2 regions of the Exiguobacterium sp. LL15 genome follow, and region 1 is predicted to be linked to the other one. Evidence: riboswitches for the same ligand, from Rfam matches in the RefSeq annotation. Region 1 holds a riboswitch; the other holds the start of a gene.
What was found. Region 1 has a riboswitch for thiamine pyrophosphate ahead of thiD (bifunctional hydroxymethylpyrimidine kinase/phosphomethylpyrimidine kinase). Riboswitches for the same ligand answer to the same signal wherever they lie in the genome.
Positions count from the first base shown of each region.

Region 1 (5,940 bases):
TCATGATTGCTCACCAATTGAACGGGAAGACATATACGACAGTCTATGCACATATGAGTTCATTGAACGCTAGTGCAGGTCAACGCGTCAGTCAAGGTCAACAAATCGGTACACGTGGTAGCACAGGAAACTCAACAGGTCCACACTTGCACTTCGAAATTCACGTTGGTGGATACAGCTACAGTGCAACAGGTCCAGCTAACTCAGTAAATCCAATGACTATGTTTTAAACAGTTAAGAATCGTTGCATATGCAACGATTCTTTTTTTTTATATTTGATAAGAAATATATATATTACAAAAAAACGTTTTCACTTGAAATGTAAATGAAATTTTTTTGAAACGATTAGGGTGCTATAATCTATTTCAGATATGAGAGAAACTTGAATACTATAATAAAAAATGAAAATACATAAGTGAGGAAAACGATATATGCTAAAAAAACTAATTTCTACCATTGTTTTAGGGGCATTACTTACAACAGGTACACAACCGATCGCGGCAGCAACGATTAAAGAAAAAAAGGCTGAAAATGCCGCTGAACAACGTAAATTAGAAAAAGAGATTAAAAAGCAAGAAGCTAAAATTTCAAAAGAACAACGTCAAATCAATCGAATCGACGCAGCGATTAACGAAAAGATTTTCCAAGTTTCCGAAAAAAATAAACAAATTAAACAATTAAGCAATCGAATCGATGAGTTAAAGGCAGACATCGTTCGTTACGAGGAGATGCTACAGAAGCAGGAAGAACTACTCGGTGATCGTTTACGTGTTTTCCAAGAAAACGATGGAAACTCGATTAAGTGGGAAGAAGTCATTTTTGGATCAAAGGATTTAGGTGATTTATTCAGCCGTGTCATGGCGGGTAAAAAGATTGCTGAACAAGATGATAAAATGATTTCAGATTACATCGCGACACAACAAAAATTAGCAGAAGCAAAACAAGCACTTGTTGAGAAAAAAGCGGAGCAAATGCAAGAAAAGAAAGTATTGCTTGAACAAAAAAAAGCGTTAAAAGTTCAAATGAAAGAGCGTAGTGCTACACTCAAAAAATTACGAAAAGGGAAGACGAAGTTTACGACAGAACTGTTAGACGCAAAAGAACTGCAAGCGACTCTCGAAGCGCAAGAACGTGCGATTGCGGCAGCGAAGGCAGCGGCTAAAGCAGCGGCTGAAAAAGCAGCAGCAGAGAAAGCGGCAGCTGAAAAAGCTGCTAAAGCAAGTGCTCAAGCAGCAAAACAAGCCAATAAGAATACAGAATCAACAAGTTCAGATACAACACCAATCGCTTCAGGTGGTGGGAAATTTGTCCGACCATCTTCTGGTGGGGTATCACAAGGGTTCGGACCAGCTAGTGGAGCAAACGGTTATACATTCCATAATGGCGTCGATTTCAAAGGTCCCGTCGGATCTCCGATCGTCGCAGCAGCAGCCGGAACCGTCATTACAGCATCAGGTGGTGGACCTTACGGAAACCACGTCATGATTTCGCATTTCTTGGATGGAAAAGTCTATACGACGGTTTACGCTCATATGAGCTCATTATCTGTTCATGCAGGACAAACGGTCTCTCAAGGTCAGCAAGTCGGAACACTTGGTAGTACAGGAAATTCAACAGGACCACACTTACATTTCGAACTACATGTCGGAGGTTATCAATATAGTGCTTCTTCTCCTCTGAATGCAGTGAATCCATTGGCATATCTGTAATCAAAAAACGGGCTTCGGCTCGTTTTTTTTTTGCTGCTGTGCTACAGTTAAGGCGAAACGAATACTTGAGCAACTAGGGGAGCTGGAGGAATCCGGCTGAGAGGAAAACCAATCTGTTTTCGACCCTATTACCTGAACTGGATAATACCAGCGTAGGAAAGTTGAGCCGAACGGATACCGGAATGCGTGTATAACGCTTTCGTATAGCGTCGACTGCTTTTTTACAGCGGTCGACGCTTTTTTTGTCGGTCACGACTCCCTTACATTGCTCGATGGGAAGGTGAAAAGAACATGAAACATGTACTGACGATTGCAGGATCCGACTCCGGTGGTGGAGCTGGGATTCAAGCAGATTTAAAAACCTTTTCGGCTTTAGGCGTTTATGGAATGAGCGTCCTGACAGCTGTCACGGCGCAAAATACGTTGGGTGTTCAAGCGGTGGAAGAGTTATCTCCAGAAATCGTAGATGCCCAGTTAACGTCGATTTTTTCAGACATTCGTGTCGATGCGATCAAAATCGGAATGGTCTCGAATGCGCAGACGATTCGTGTCATTGCTACACATCTCCGCAAACAGACAGTTCCGATCATATTAGATCCCGTCATGGTCGCTAAAGGCGGTCATGCTCTATTGCGGACGGAGGCTGAACAAGCATTGATTTCGGAGCTTTTACCGCTTGCGACACTCGTCACACCAAATTTACCGGAAGCGGAGCGTTTAACAGGACGATCGGTCACCAATCTAGATGAAATGCGACTGGCGATGCATCAATTAGCTACACAGACAGGGGCAGTATTACTAAAAGGTGGACATCTCTCAGGAGCTGCGACGGATTTGTTGTTTGATGGGGAAGTAGAACACCGCTTCACATCGGAACGGTTAGACAATCAACATACTCATGGAACTGGTTGTACCTTATCTGCGGCGATTGCGGCGCGGATGGCGCTTGGAGAAGATTTGACAGATAGTGTAAGACAAGCAAAGAGCTATGTCACGGAGGCGATTCGTCATGGATTTGCTCTCGGACAAGGTATTGGACCGACACATCATTTTCATTCACTTTGGAGGGATACACATGTTTACGACCATTCTTGAACACAAACCACTCATTCACCATCTGACGAACACGGTGACGATCAATGACTGCGCAAACGTCACACTCGCTGTTGGAGCATCACCCGTCATGGCGGAAGATATTCGCGAAGTAGAAGAAATGGTTAGACTCGCGCAAGCCCTTGTCTTAAACATTGGTACGATCGATGCAGACATGCAAGCAGCTCAACGACTTGCAGCCGGTGAAGCGGGACGTTTGAATGTCCCGATCGTTCTTGATCCAGTTGGAGCAGGGGCAACGACATTACGTACTGCCTTTTCTAAAGAACTCATTGATCTCGGATGTACGGTCATCAAAGGAAATACTTCTGAAATCAAGACGTTACTTGGGGAAGACGGACGAACTAAGGGAGTCGATGCTGCGGGAGATGCAATGATGGATCGAGAAAGTATTCGTGCATTCGCTCGCAAACACAAATCTGTCCTCGTCGTGACAGGTCCGAACGACTATATCACGGATGGAACGCGCGAAATGGAATTACATGTAGGAACACCTCGTCTAGGAGACATCACGGGTACGGGCTGTATGACGGCTTCCTTGATTGCGAGCTTCCTCGGCGCAGGATATACGGCGTTTGAGGCGGCTGTTCACGGAACATTCGTCATGGGAAAAGCAGGAGAACAAGCAGCCTCTGCGCAAGGTCTTGGTGATTTTAAACGAGAATTGTTCAATGCGATCAGCCTCATGACGGAGCAAGAACTGGTGGAGGTGACAGAACGTGTCAATTGATTACTCCATCTATGCAGTGACGGATCGTCGGTACCATCCTGGCGTCGCGATCGAGACGGTCGTTGAGGAAGCTGTTTTAGGTGGTGCGACGATCGTGCAACTACGAGAAAAAACCGCACAAGGAAAGGAATTCTACGATCAGGCAGTTCGGTTGAAGAGACTGACGGATCGACACGACATTCCTTTGATCATCAATGACCGGATCGATATCGCGTTACTCGTCGGAGCTGGTTTGCATATCGGACAAGAAGACATTCCTTTAACCGCAGCACGTCGCCTTTTACCAGATGCTGTAATTGGTATGTCGGTAGCCACTGTTGCACAAGCGATTGAAGCAGAACGAGACGGAGCCTCTTATTTAGGCGTGGGATCTCTATTTGCGACGTCATCCAAAGCGGACGCTGATTCCATGTCGCATACGATGCTTCAGGCGATTCGGGAAGCCGTACGATTACCTCTAATCGGTATTGGTGGAATCACAGCAACAAATGTCTCCACCCTTCCCATCCCGCTAGAAGGGTACGCCGTCATTTCAGAAATTTTCGCTAAAGAAGATCGGCAACTCGCTGCGCAGCAAATGACAGATGCTGTGCGAGAATGGCATCAATCACTTTAGAACAGGGTATAATCCGTTCAGAGGTGATTGTATTGAAATGGCAGACGATCCGTTTTCGCGGCTATTGGATTCGATATCGGTTAGAACCACAAATCATTCGAGTCGATAATCAGGGGATCTACCATCTAGGAAAAGTCTTATTTCCGCGTCCTAATCGTATATCTTATGAGATGGCCCTTTTATTGAAAGAAAAGTATGAAAGACGCTACAAACGTCCGTTGTATATTAAAACGAGCTCGATTGCGACGGAAATTTGGGGACATACTCATTTAGACATCTATTACCGGGTACTTCTTCGTCTACCGATTCCGACTCGGCTACGACAGCGCTATTCGAACCGATTAGAGAGTACGAAAATCATTGATATCGGCGTACGCGCTGTCGATCAAAATCGAATCGTCTGGGATATCGGAGATTATGTTGGAGGATGGTTCGTATTTTGGCTCATTCGTAGGCGCATGCGCTAAACTTGCAATGTTCTGTTTTCCCATGGTGCAATATAGGTAAAAACGAGGTGATGGACATGGATATTCCCCGTTGTGAAACGATTGCGATTGACGAACAACGTGCGTCTGAAATCGGACAAGTCGTGGATACGATCCCAACACTTGAAATCGGAAAGCTATTTAAGATTCTTTCGGATGCGACACGACTGCGAATCGTTTATGCGTTGACGATTGAAGAAGAACTATGCGTTTGTGATGTCTCAGCCTCTGTCGACTGTTCGATTGCGACGGCGTCTCACCATCTTCGGTCTTTGTTGAAACAAGGACTCGTCAAGTTCCGAAAAGAAGGCAAAGTCGTCTATTATTCCCTGGATGATCATCATGTCTCATCGCTTGTGCATATGGCTATGGAACATGTGCATGAGGGAAAAGCAGTACGTGAATGATTCTTTAGAATAACGAAAAGCGTAGCTATTGCTGCGCTTTTTTTGTTCATCTCGGATCGTTTTCCTAGGACAAGCATCGACCTCGTCCTGTCAATCAAGATGACGCCTCTATAATCTGAAGAGGCTGACTCGAAAAAAGAATAACTCATCTTTTCAGACCCTTTCCTCAGGCGAGACACAAGCTGGCTTTCTTGCTTCATTCCAGCAGAAAAGCGGGTCTCGTTCGTCTCTGATAGCGCAAAATCGCGCTTGTTCCTGTAGAAGTGGCGTGTGTGACGCGTCATTCTTTTTGTTACGAGATAAGGGTGGCAGAATGATGATCTGCCACCCTTACCTTTGTAAAGACTGACTTTTGAGTCAGCTCCTTTTTGTTTATTCTTGTGCTGATTTCTCTGATATGGCAGGAACGAAGCGATGGAAGAAAAAAATCGTTGCACTAATCATCAAAAAGGACAGAATTGACAGGCCGAGGCACATCCATTTATATGTAGCAATTAACGCATCCGATTGTTGTAATTTTGCCTGAAGCGTTCGATATAAATCATCTTTTACACGTGATAAGTCTTCAAGGATCGTCTGAGTCGTTTGAGTCGATTGTCTGGCGAGACGTTTTGCTGCTGCTGGACTTTGGCGTTCATATACGACGAAAACCCGTTCGATTTCTGACTCCCAGACATTGTTGCGACGAAGAAGATCTTTAATTGTTCCTGGAGTAGTCGAAGATTGATTCAGACTATTACGTAAGTCATGAATTTTCGAAGTCGAAAAATAATATTGTTCAATATAACGATTATCTTCGTACAATAAGAGGCCGCGGACTGCGTTTGCTCGATCTCGATTATGTTCAACCAACTGATCGACTTGATTAATTAACGGTATA
Region 1 is NZ_JANFNX010000004.1:116,545-122,484, reverse strand. It holds gene NOM72_RS14930 (murein hydrolase activator EnvC family protein) at 1-230, shown strand, start outside; gene NOM72_RS14925 (murein hydrolase activator EnvC family protein) at 432-1,709, shown strand; TPP riboswitch at 1,775-1,885, shown strand; gene thiD (bifunctional hydroxymethylpyrimidine kinase/phosphomethylpyrimidine kinase) at 2,001-2,804, shown strand; gene thiM (hydroxyethylthiazole kinase) at 2,785-3,552, shown strand; gene thiE (thiamine phosphate synthase) at 3,542-4,168, shown strand; gene NOM72_RS14905 (hypothetical protein) at 4,192-4,635, shown strand; gene NOM72_RS14900 (ArsR/SmtB family transcription factor) at 4,692-5,060, shown strand; gene NOM72_RS14895 (CHASE3 domain-containing protein) at 5,433-5,940, opposite strand, start outside.

Region 2 (5,940 bases), on a different contig from region 1:
GCGCCGGCGCACACTTTTAAGGGCGATACTTCCGCATGAACCGTTGATCAATCCAGCGCTTCAGGTACCAACCGAACGGGTGAGTCGAATACTGATTGCCATACAGGGAAATCGCATGACGCGATCCCATCGATAAAATCGTCAAATAGTTCGTTTGCGGACGATAGGTTTGCAGTGTCTCTTCCTGGACGTACCGTAAGAGGTTTGCCAGTAAGATCGGTGCTTGCCGGACAGCTGTGACGCCATTCTTTGGAATATCGGGATAAGCGACGAGGGTCGCCGCGTCACCCGCAGCAAACAGACTCGGATGATCGAGCGCTTGCAACTGTTCATTGACGATTAGGAAACCGTCTTCCGTATAGAGCTTGCTGTCTGCAAACAATGCCGGTGCTTTCGCACCCGTTAAGCGGATGATCGCATCCGACTCGATTGGAGGGTGATGCTTGAAGCGGAGTGGTGGTTCGTCATCTATTGGACGTTCCCGGATCCAATATACATCGAGTTCTTTTAACCGTCTCGCAATCGCTTCCGCTGCGGGGTGTCCTGAAAGTAACTCTGGATCCGTGATCAGTGTGATCGGTACACCCGCTGCTTTTAAGGACGCCGCCATCTCGACGGCCGCTGCACCACTTCCAATCAAGACTGGACGCTTTGCTTGTTGCAGACGCTTTAATGTATCGGGTAACCGGTAGTTCGGTTTAATCGATAATCGTGTCGTATCTTCCGCCCAATCGAACGAGCCAATATTCGTCGAGACGACGTCATAGGTGTAGCGTCTGCCGGATGCACCGAAGACGAGCTTTTCATCGGGGTCGATTTTGATGACGGTCTCTTCGATGAACTGTTTATCATTGGCGCGACACAGTGCGGCGACGTCGATACGGATCTCATCGATATCGTACGTTCCGTCAGCAAGTCCGGAGTACATGCCCGAGTAATATTGGTACGTCGAGGCATTTAAAATCAGCCACTCGACGTCTTCTGTTGGTCCATTGGTAATGCAATGCAGATGAGCGTGCCCTGCACCAATCAAGAGGATTCGTTTCATGTCGTTCTCCTTCAATCTGTCTTGCTAGAATGTACCCGGATACGGGTGGCGATAATCATAGCCAAAAGACAAGACTGATGAACAGGAGGATGACCATGAGATAGATAACATCCTGGCGCTGAACGACTGGCACTTCATAATATGTCCGTTCTGCTGAAAAATGACGGGCTTCGAAAGCGATCGCCATCCGTTCTGCCCGCTGGATCGATCGCGAGAAGAGCGGTAAGCCGATTGATAGGAACGCATCACCAGGAAAGCGACTGTGAACGTTCCGAATCATCCGAACTTGCCGTAAGACGCGAACTTCTTCGACCAGTTGAGGCAGAAAGCGGATCCCGGCAAGAAATCCGTACGCGAAGCGAGGCGACACCTTTGCTTGGTGAATCAAGCTCATCACGAACCGGGTCGCATCGGTCGTCGTGACGAAAGCGAAACTTAAGCAGACGAACGTTGCCATCCGTAAGGCAAGTAACCAGCCGTGCATAACACTTTCCGATGTGACATGAAACCAACCAAACGACCATAGAGGATTCGTTCCTTTGCCGAAGGCTGCCATCATCCAGAACGTCAATAAGAATAATAGACTGTAAGGTGCGAGTCGTTTCAAGAAATCGTGAGGACCCCACCCGGAGAGGAGTAGCAGCGCGATAGCAAAACTCAGGAACACCAACGTCTTGACCCAGTCGTTCGTTGCAATCAAGGCAAACATGATCAAAAACAATCCGCTACCTTTGATGACAGGATTGAGTTTAGCGAACGGTGACGCGTTCGTCTGCATTGCGCTTCACCTCCTGGAATTGGTACGAAAGTGGACGTTGTAGCTGACAGCGTTCGAGTAACGGAACATCAGCGAATAACTCGCTCGGACTTCCATCAAAGGCAATTCGGCCTTGCTCCATAACGAGGACACGATCCGCGTATCGGGCGACGAGTTCCATGTCGTGCGTTGCCATGACGAGTGTCGTTCCGTTTTGTTGTTCCGTCAACAACTGTTCCATGAGCCGCCGTGTCGTCAATCCATCCTGTCCGAACGTCGGTTCATCGAGCAACAATAAATCCTTCGTCTGCCCGAGCATCGTCGCGACGCTGAGCCGTCGTTGTTGCCCCGTACTAAGCGCAAGCGGTGACTGCTCTTTGACAGATGCGAGTTCCAGTCGTTCGAGCAACGCTGTGCGCTCATCACTCGTCGCTGCCCGGTGACTCCAGTCGATTTCCGCTTCGACTGTCAGTTTGAGAAACTGCAGATCCGGTTGTTGAAAGACATAGCCGACATGCTCATAAAAGCGTCGCCGGGAGTAACGCTGAGCCGAACGTTCCTGGAACCGGTATGTTCCTTGATGCGAGAGCAACCGACCGAGTGTTGCAAGCAACGTACTTTTCCCGGAGCCGTTTGCCCCGAGCAGCATCACCCATTCTCCCGTCTTCAGGGAAAATGTCGCATCGGTCAGCGGGTAAGGGGCTTTCGTCGATAATGCAGCGACGTGTAACAAGGGAATGCCTGCAGTAGCGACTGGAGGAAGCACATGAAGTCGCGCTGCTTGTGGTCCATCTATGGGTAACGTCTCTAACGTGTACGGATACAAAGAGGGAACAGCGATCCCTTTCGATTGAAGATCCGTATACGCCTGCGGGAACAAATCCTGCGGATGCGCCGTTGCAGTCACCGATCCGTCCTCAAGTAAGACGATTTTGTCGATGTAAGGTAAACAGACATCGAGTTGGTGTTCGATCAAGACGATCGTTAAATCATGTTCTTTCTGAATCTGAAAGATCAACGCCATCAGCTCGTGTTGCCCGATCGGGTCAATCTGAGCCGTTGGTTCATCGAGTAATAAGATCGTCGGCTCAAGTGCCAGGACCGCAGCGAGCGCGAGGCGTTGTTTCATCCCCCCGGATAGACTCGCGATTGGTGTCGAGAAGGGGAGAGGGAGACCAACGAGTGCGAGTAAGCGTTCAATTCGTTCCTCCATCTCTTCGCGTGGAATCGACCGGTTTTCTAAGCTAAAAGCGATTTCGCGTCCGATCGTTTCCATGCAGAACTGTTCTTCTGGGTTTTGGAATAGCACTCCGACCGAACCGGACCGGGTAACGGTTCCCGTCTGTTCGACTTCAATCGTCTCTGGTGTCAGTCCGGCTAGGGCATGAAGCAGTGTCGTCTTGCCACTCCCGCTTCGTCCGAGCAGAAGGGTCGTTCCTTGCTCGATCGTCAGCGATACATGATCGAGCACCGACTTCATCTGACCGGGGTAGCGGATGCTGAGATCGTCGACAGTAATCATGCGACTTCCCGTTTCGCACGTCCTGCCGCAAACCCGTTCAAGACACCGGTCGCAACAAGGCGACGGACGAGAATCGCTGCAAGCAAGCCGCCCAGTAATGCGCCACTAATTAATTGTAAGCCAGTTGTCGCAAGCAACGTCGTCGTCGTGTAGTAACCGAATCCGTTCGCGATCAGACTATAGACAATGCTACCAATCGCGGCTCCAACACCCGATAACATCAATGTCCAGGTGTCATAACGACGATAACGCGTCATCGCAAAGACGAGTTCCGCACCAAGCCCTTGGCATACCCCGATCAGTAGAGCCGATAAACCAAAGTGACTACCCGTGAACAGCTCGACGGCTGCCGCGACGATTTCCGCGATGAGGGCGGCACCTGGTTTTTGAATGATTGCTGCGACGAGCGGGCTCGCGATGATCCAGATCCCAAACATCCAGTTGGCACCGACAGGTCCGAAGATCGCAGACATCGGTAACCAGAGTGTTGACCAACCAAGATAGATGACCCCGCAAGCGACGGCGAGCATCATCATGACCATGATTTCTTTCATTTTCCAGTGTTGCATTAGGTACGTCCTCCTTAGAATGGGGGAGACGCCAAAAAAGACCGCCCTCCGTAAAAAAGAGAGCGGTCCTCAGAAAAACTGCGCGCAGCAGGAGTCATTGGATGTGATCGCTCCACTTTCCTACGCTAGTATGAACTAGATCAGGTTCGAAGGGTCCGAAGTGAATCGTCTCAGCCAAATGGGCTCCCCTAGTGGATATGGTAATAGGTGATACGCTGTTCACTTTAGGCAATCTTCTGTCTATTGTCAAGACACAAAAAAACGATACGCCACGAAGGGCGTATCGTCAAACGACTTATTTGTTGTCTTCGTTCTCTTCTTTTGCTTCTTCTGAAGACTCTTCCGTAGCTTCCGCTTCGTTGTCTTCACCAGCTTCCGCTTGTGCCTCAGCTTCTGCTTCTTCGATTTCCTCAAGCTCTTGTTCAAGCGTTGATTCGACGACAGCTGCGACTTGAATGTCGCCTTCTGTGACGATACGGAAATCTTTTTGTTCTGGAAGATCAGCTACAGAGATCGAATCGCCGATTTCGAGGTTCGTGACGTCGACTTCGACGTTCTCTGGTAATTTATCTGGTGTAGCTGCGACTGTTACTTTAAAGAGTGTCTGTGACAGGAATCCACCGACTTTAGCGCCAGCTGCTTCGCCGACGAGTACGACGTCTGCTTCGACTTCTGTCTCTTCATCCATTTTAACGGCGATGAATTCAACGTGATCGACAGTTGGTGTGAAGACATCCATATCACGACGGTTGATCAAGACGTTAATATTTTTACCGTCGAGTTTCAGTGAAATCAAGACGTTCTCACCGTTTTCTCGAACGATTTTAAGCAATTCTTTTTCTTCGAATGCGATTGGTGTACTTTCCACTTTGTAACCATACACGACACCAAGAGCTTTTCCTTCATGACGTAATTGTTTACGGAGTGAGCGTGGACGTACCTCGCGTTTTTCGGCTGTTAATTTAACTGACATGTTCATTTCCCCCTTGAATTTGGTATAGCCCTCAAAAGGTAATGAATGTAGGAGCAGGACAAGTCCTGAACAATTTAAATATGCTAAGACAATCGGTTTCAGACTCTTTTGAATCTGACGCTTTCGTGACTTTGCATTTCTCTCCCAGGTCATTACGCTGATATTGAGAAACATGTGTGAGTAAGTCACCGTTTGATGCGGTGCTAGTGAGTTTATACCCCTATGTTTTAAATCCTTAAACCTCTATTTTTTATTTTTTAAAGTCGAAAGACCTCCAAACCGCTTGAAATCAAGGGTTGAGAGGTCTTTCGTTTTTTTCATTTTTTATGGTGATGCGTTGGTTTTCACGAACCAGCACGCGGACGAGACGTTCGATGTGCCGCATCGTCGTCTGTCCCATCGTTGAGATTTGGAGCCATTGATTATGGACGAGATAGTCGCTTTCATATTGAACATGATAGCCTTGGATCCGGAGAGCGTCTCCTAAAGCGGTTGCCGACGGATGGACGATCGTCAGAATTCCCGGCGCTTGTGCTTCTTGCGTCGCAAGCAGGTTAAAACCAGTCGCGCGAACGGCCTGTTCGAGATAGGTCATCTTGATAGCGGCTTGATCGAGATCAAGGGCATCGAGCGCTGCCTGACAAGCCAGCAACAAGTTCGAGGAACCGGAAAAGGCGACGCCTTCCGCATAGAGTCCGAGATCTAGATAACGTGGAATACGTGGAGAAGGTAGGACGCGATCTACGTGACCGATGAACGCAAGACCCGGTAAACCCCCAATTGCTTTTCCGGAGACGGTCGTGACGAATCTGCAGCCGGCATACGAGAAACGCCCGGTTCCGACGGCGCTGATCGCATCGACGATGAGTGCGGTTCGTTGTTCTAACAGCGCTTTTACCGCATCGAGATCGTAGAGGACGCCCGTTGACGTCTCACAATGCGTCAACCAGATCCAGTCGTATTCCGTTTGATGCAGTTGACTCGCGAGTTGTTCCAAGTCGATCGGGTGACCGGATGGAAGCGAGTGGACATCAAAGGACTTTCCTGCTCGTGCTGCGTGATCGATCAAGC
Region 2 is NZ_JANFNX010000001.1:1,280,654-1,286,593, forward strand. It holds gene NOM72_RS06495 (NAD(P)/FAD-dependent oxidoreductase) at 17-1,048, opposite strand; gene NOM72_RS06500 (energy-coupling factor transporter transmembrane component T family protein) at 1,104-1,826, opposite strand; gene NOM72_RS06505 (ABC transporter ATP-binding protein) at 1,798-3,327, opposite strand; gene NOM72_RS06510 (ECF transporter S component) at 3,324-3,896, opposite strand; TPP riboswitch at 3,997-4,096, opposite strand; gene NOM72_RS06515 (50S ribosomal protein L25/general stress protein Ctc) at 4,192-4,869, opposite strand; gene NOM72_RS06520 (GNAT family N-acetyltransferase) at 5,159-5,940, opposite strand, start outside.
Region 2: linked by a shared signal. The riboswitch ahead of NOM72_RS06510 (ECF transporter S component) and the one ahead of thiD (bifunctional hydroxymethylpyrimidine kinase/phosphomethylpyrimidine kinase) in region 1 are both predicted to bind thiamine pyrophosphate.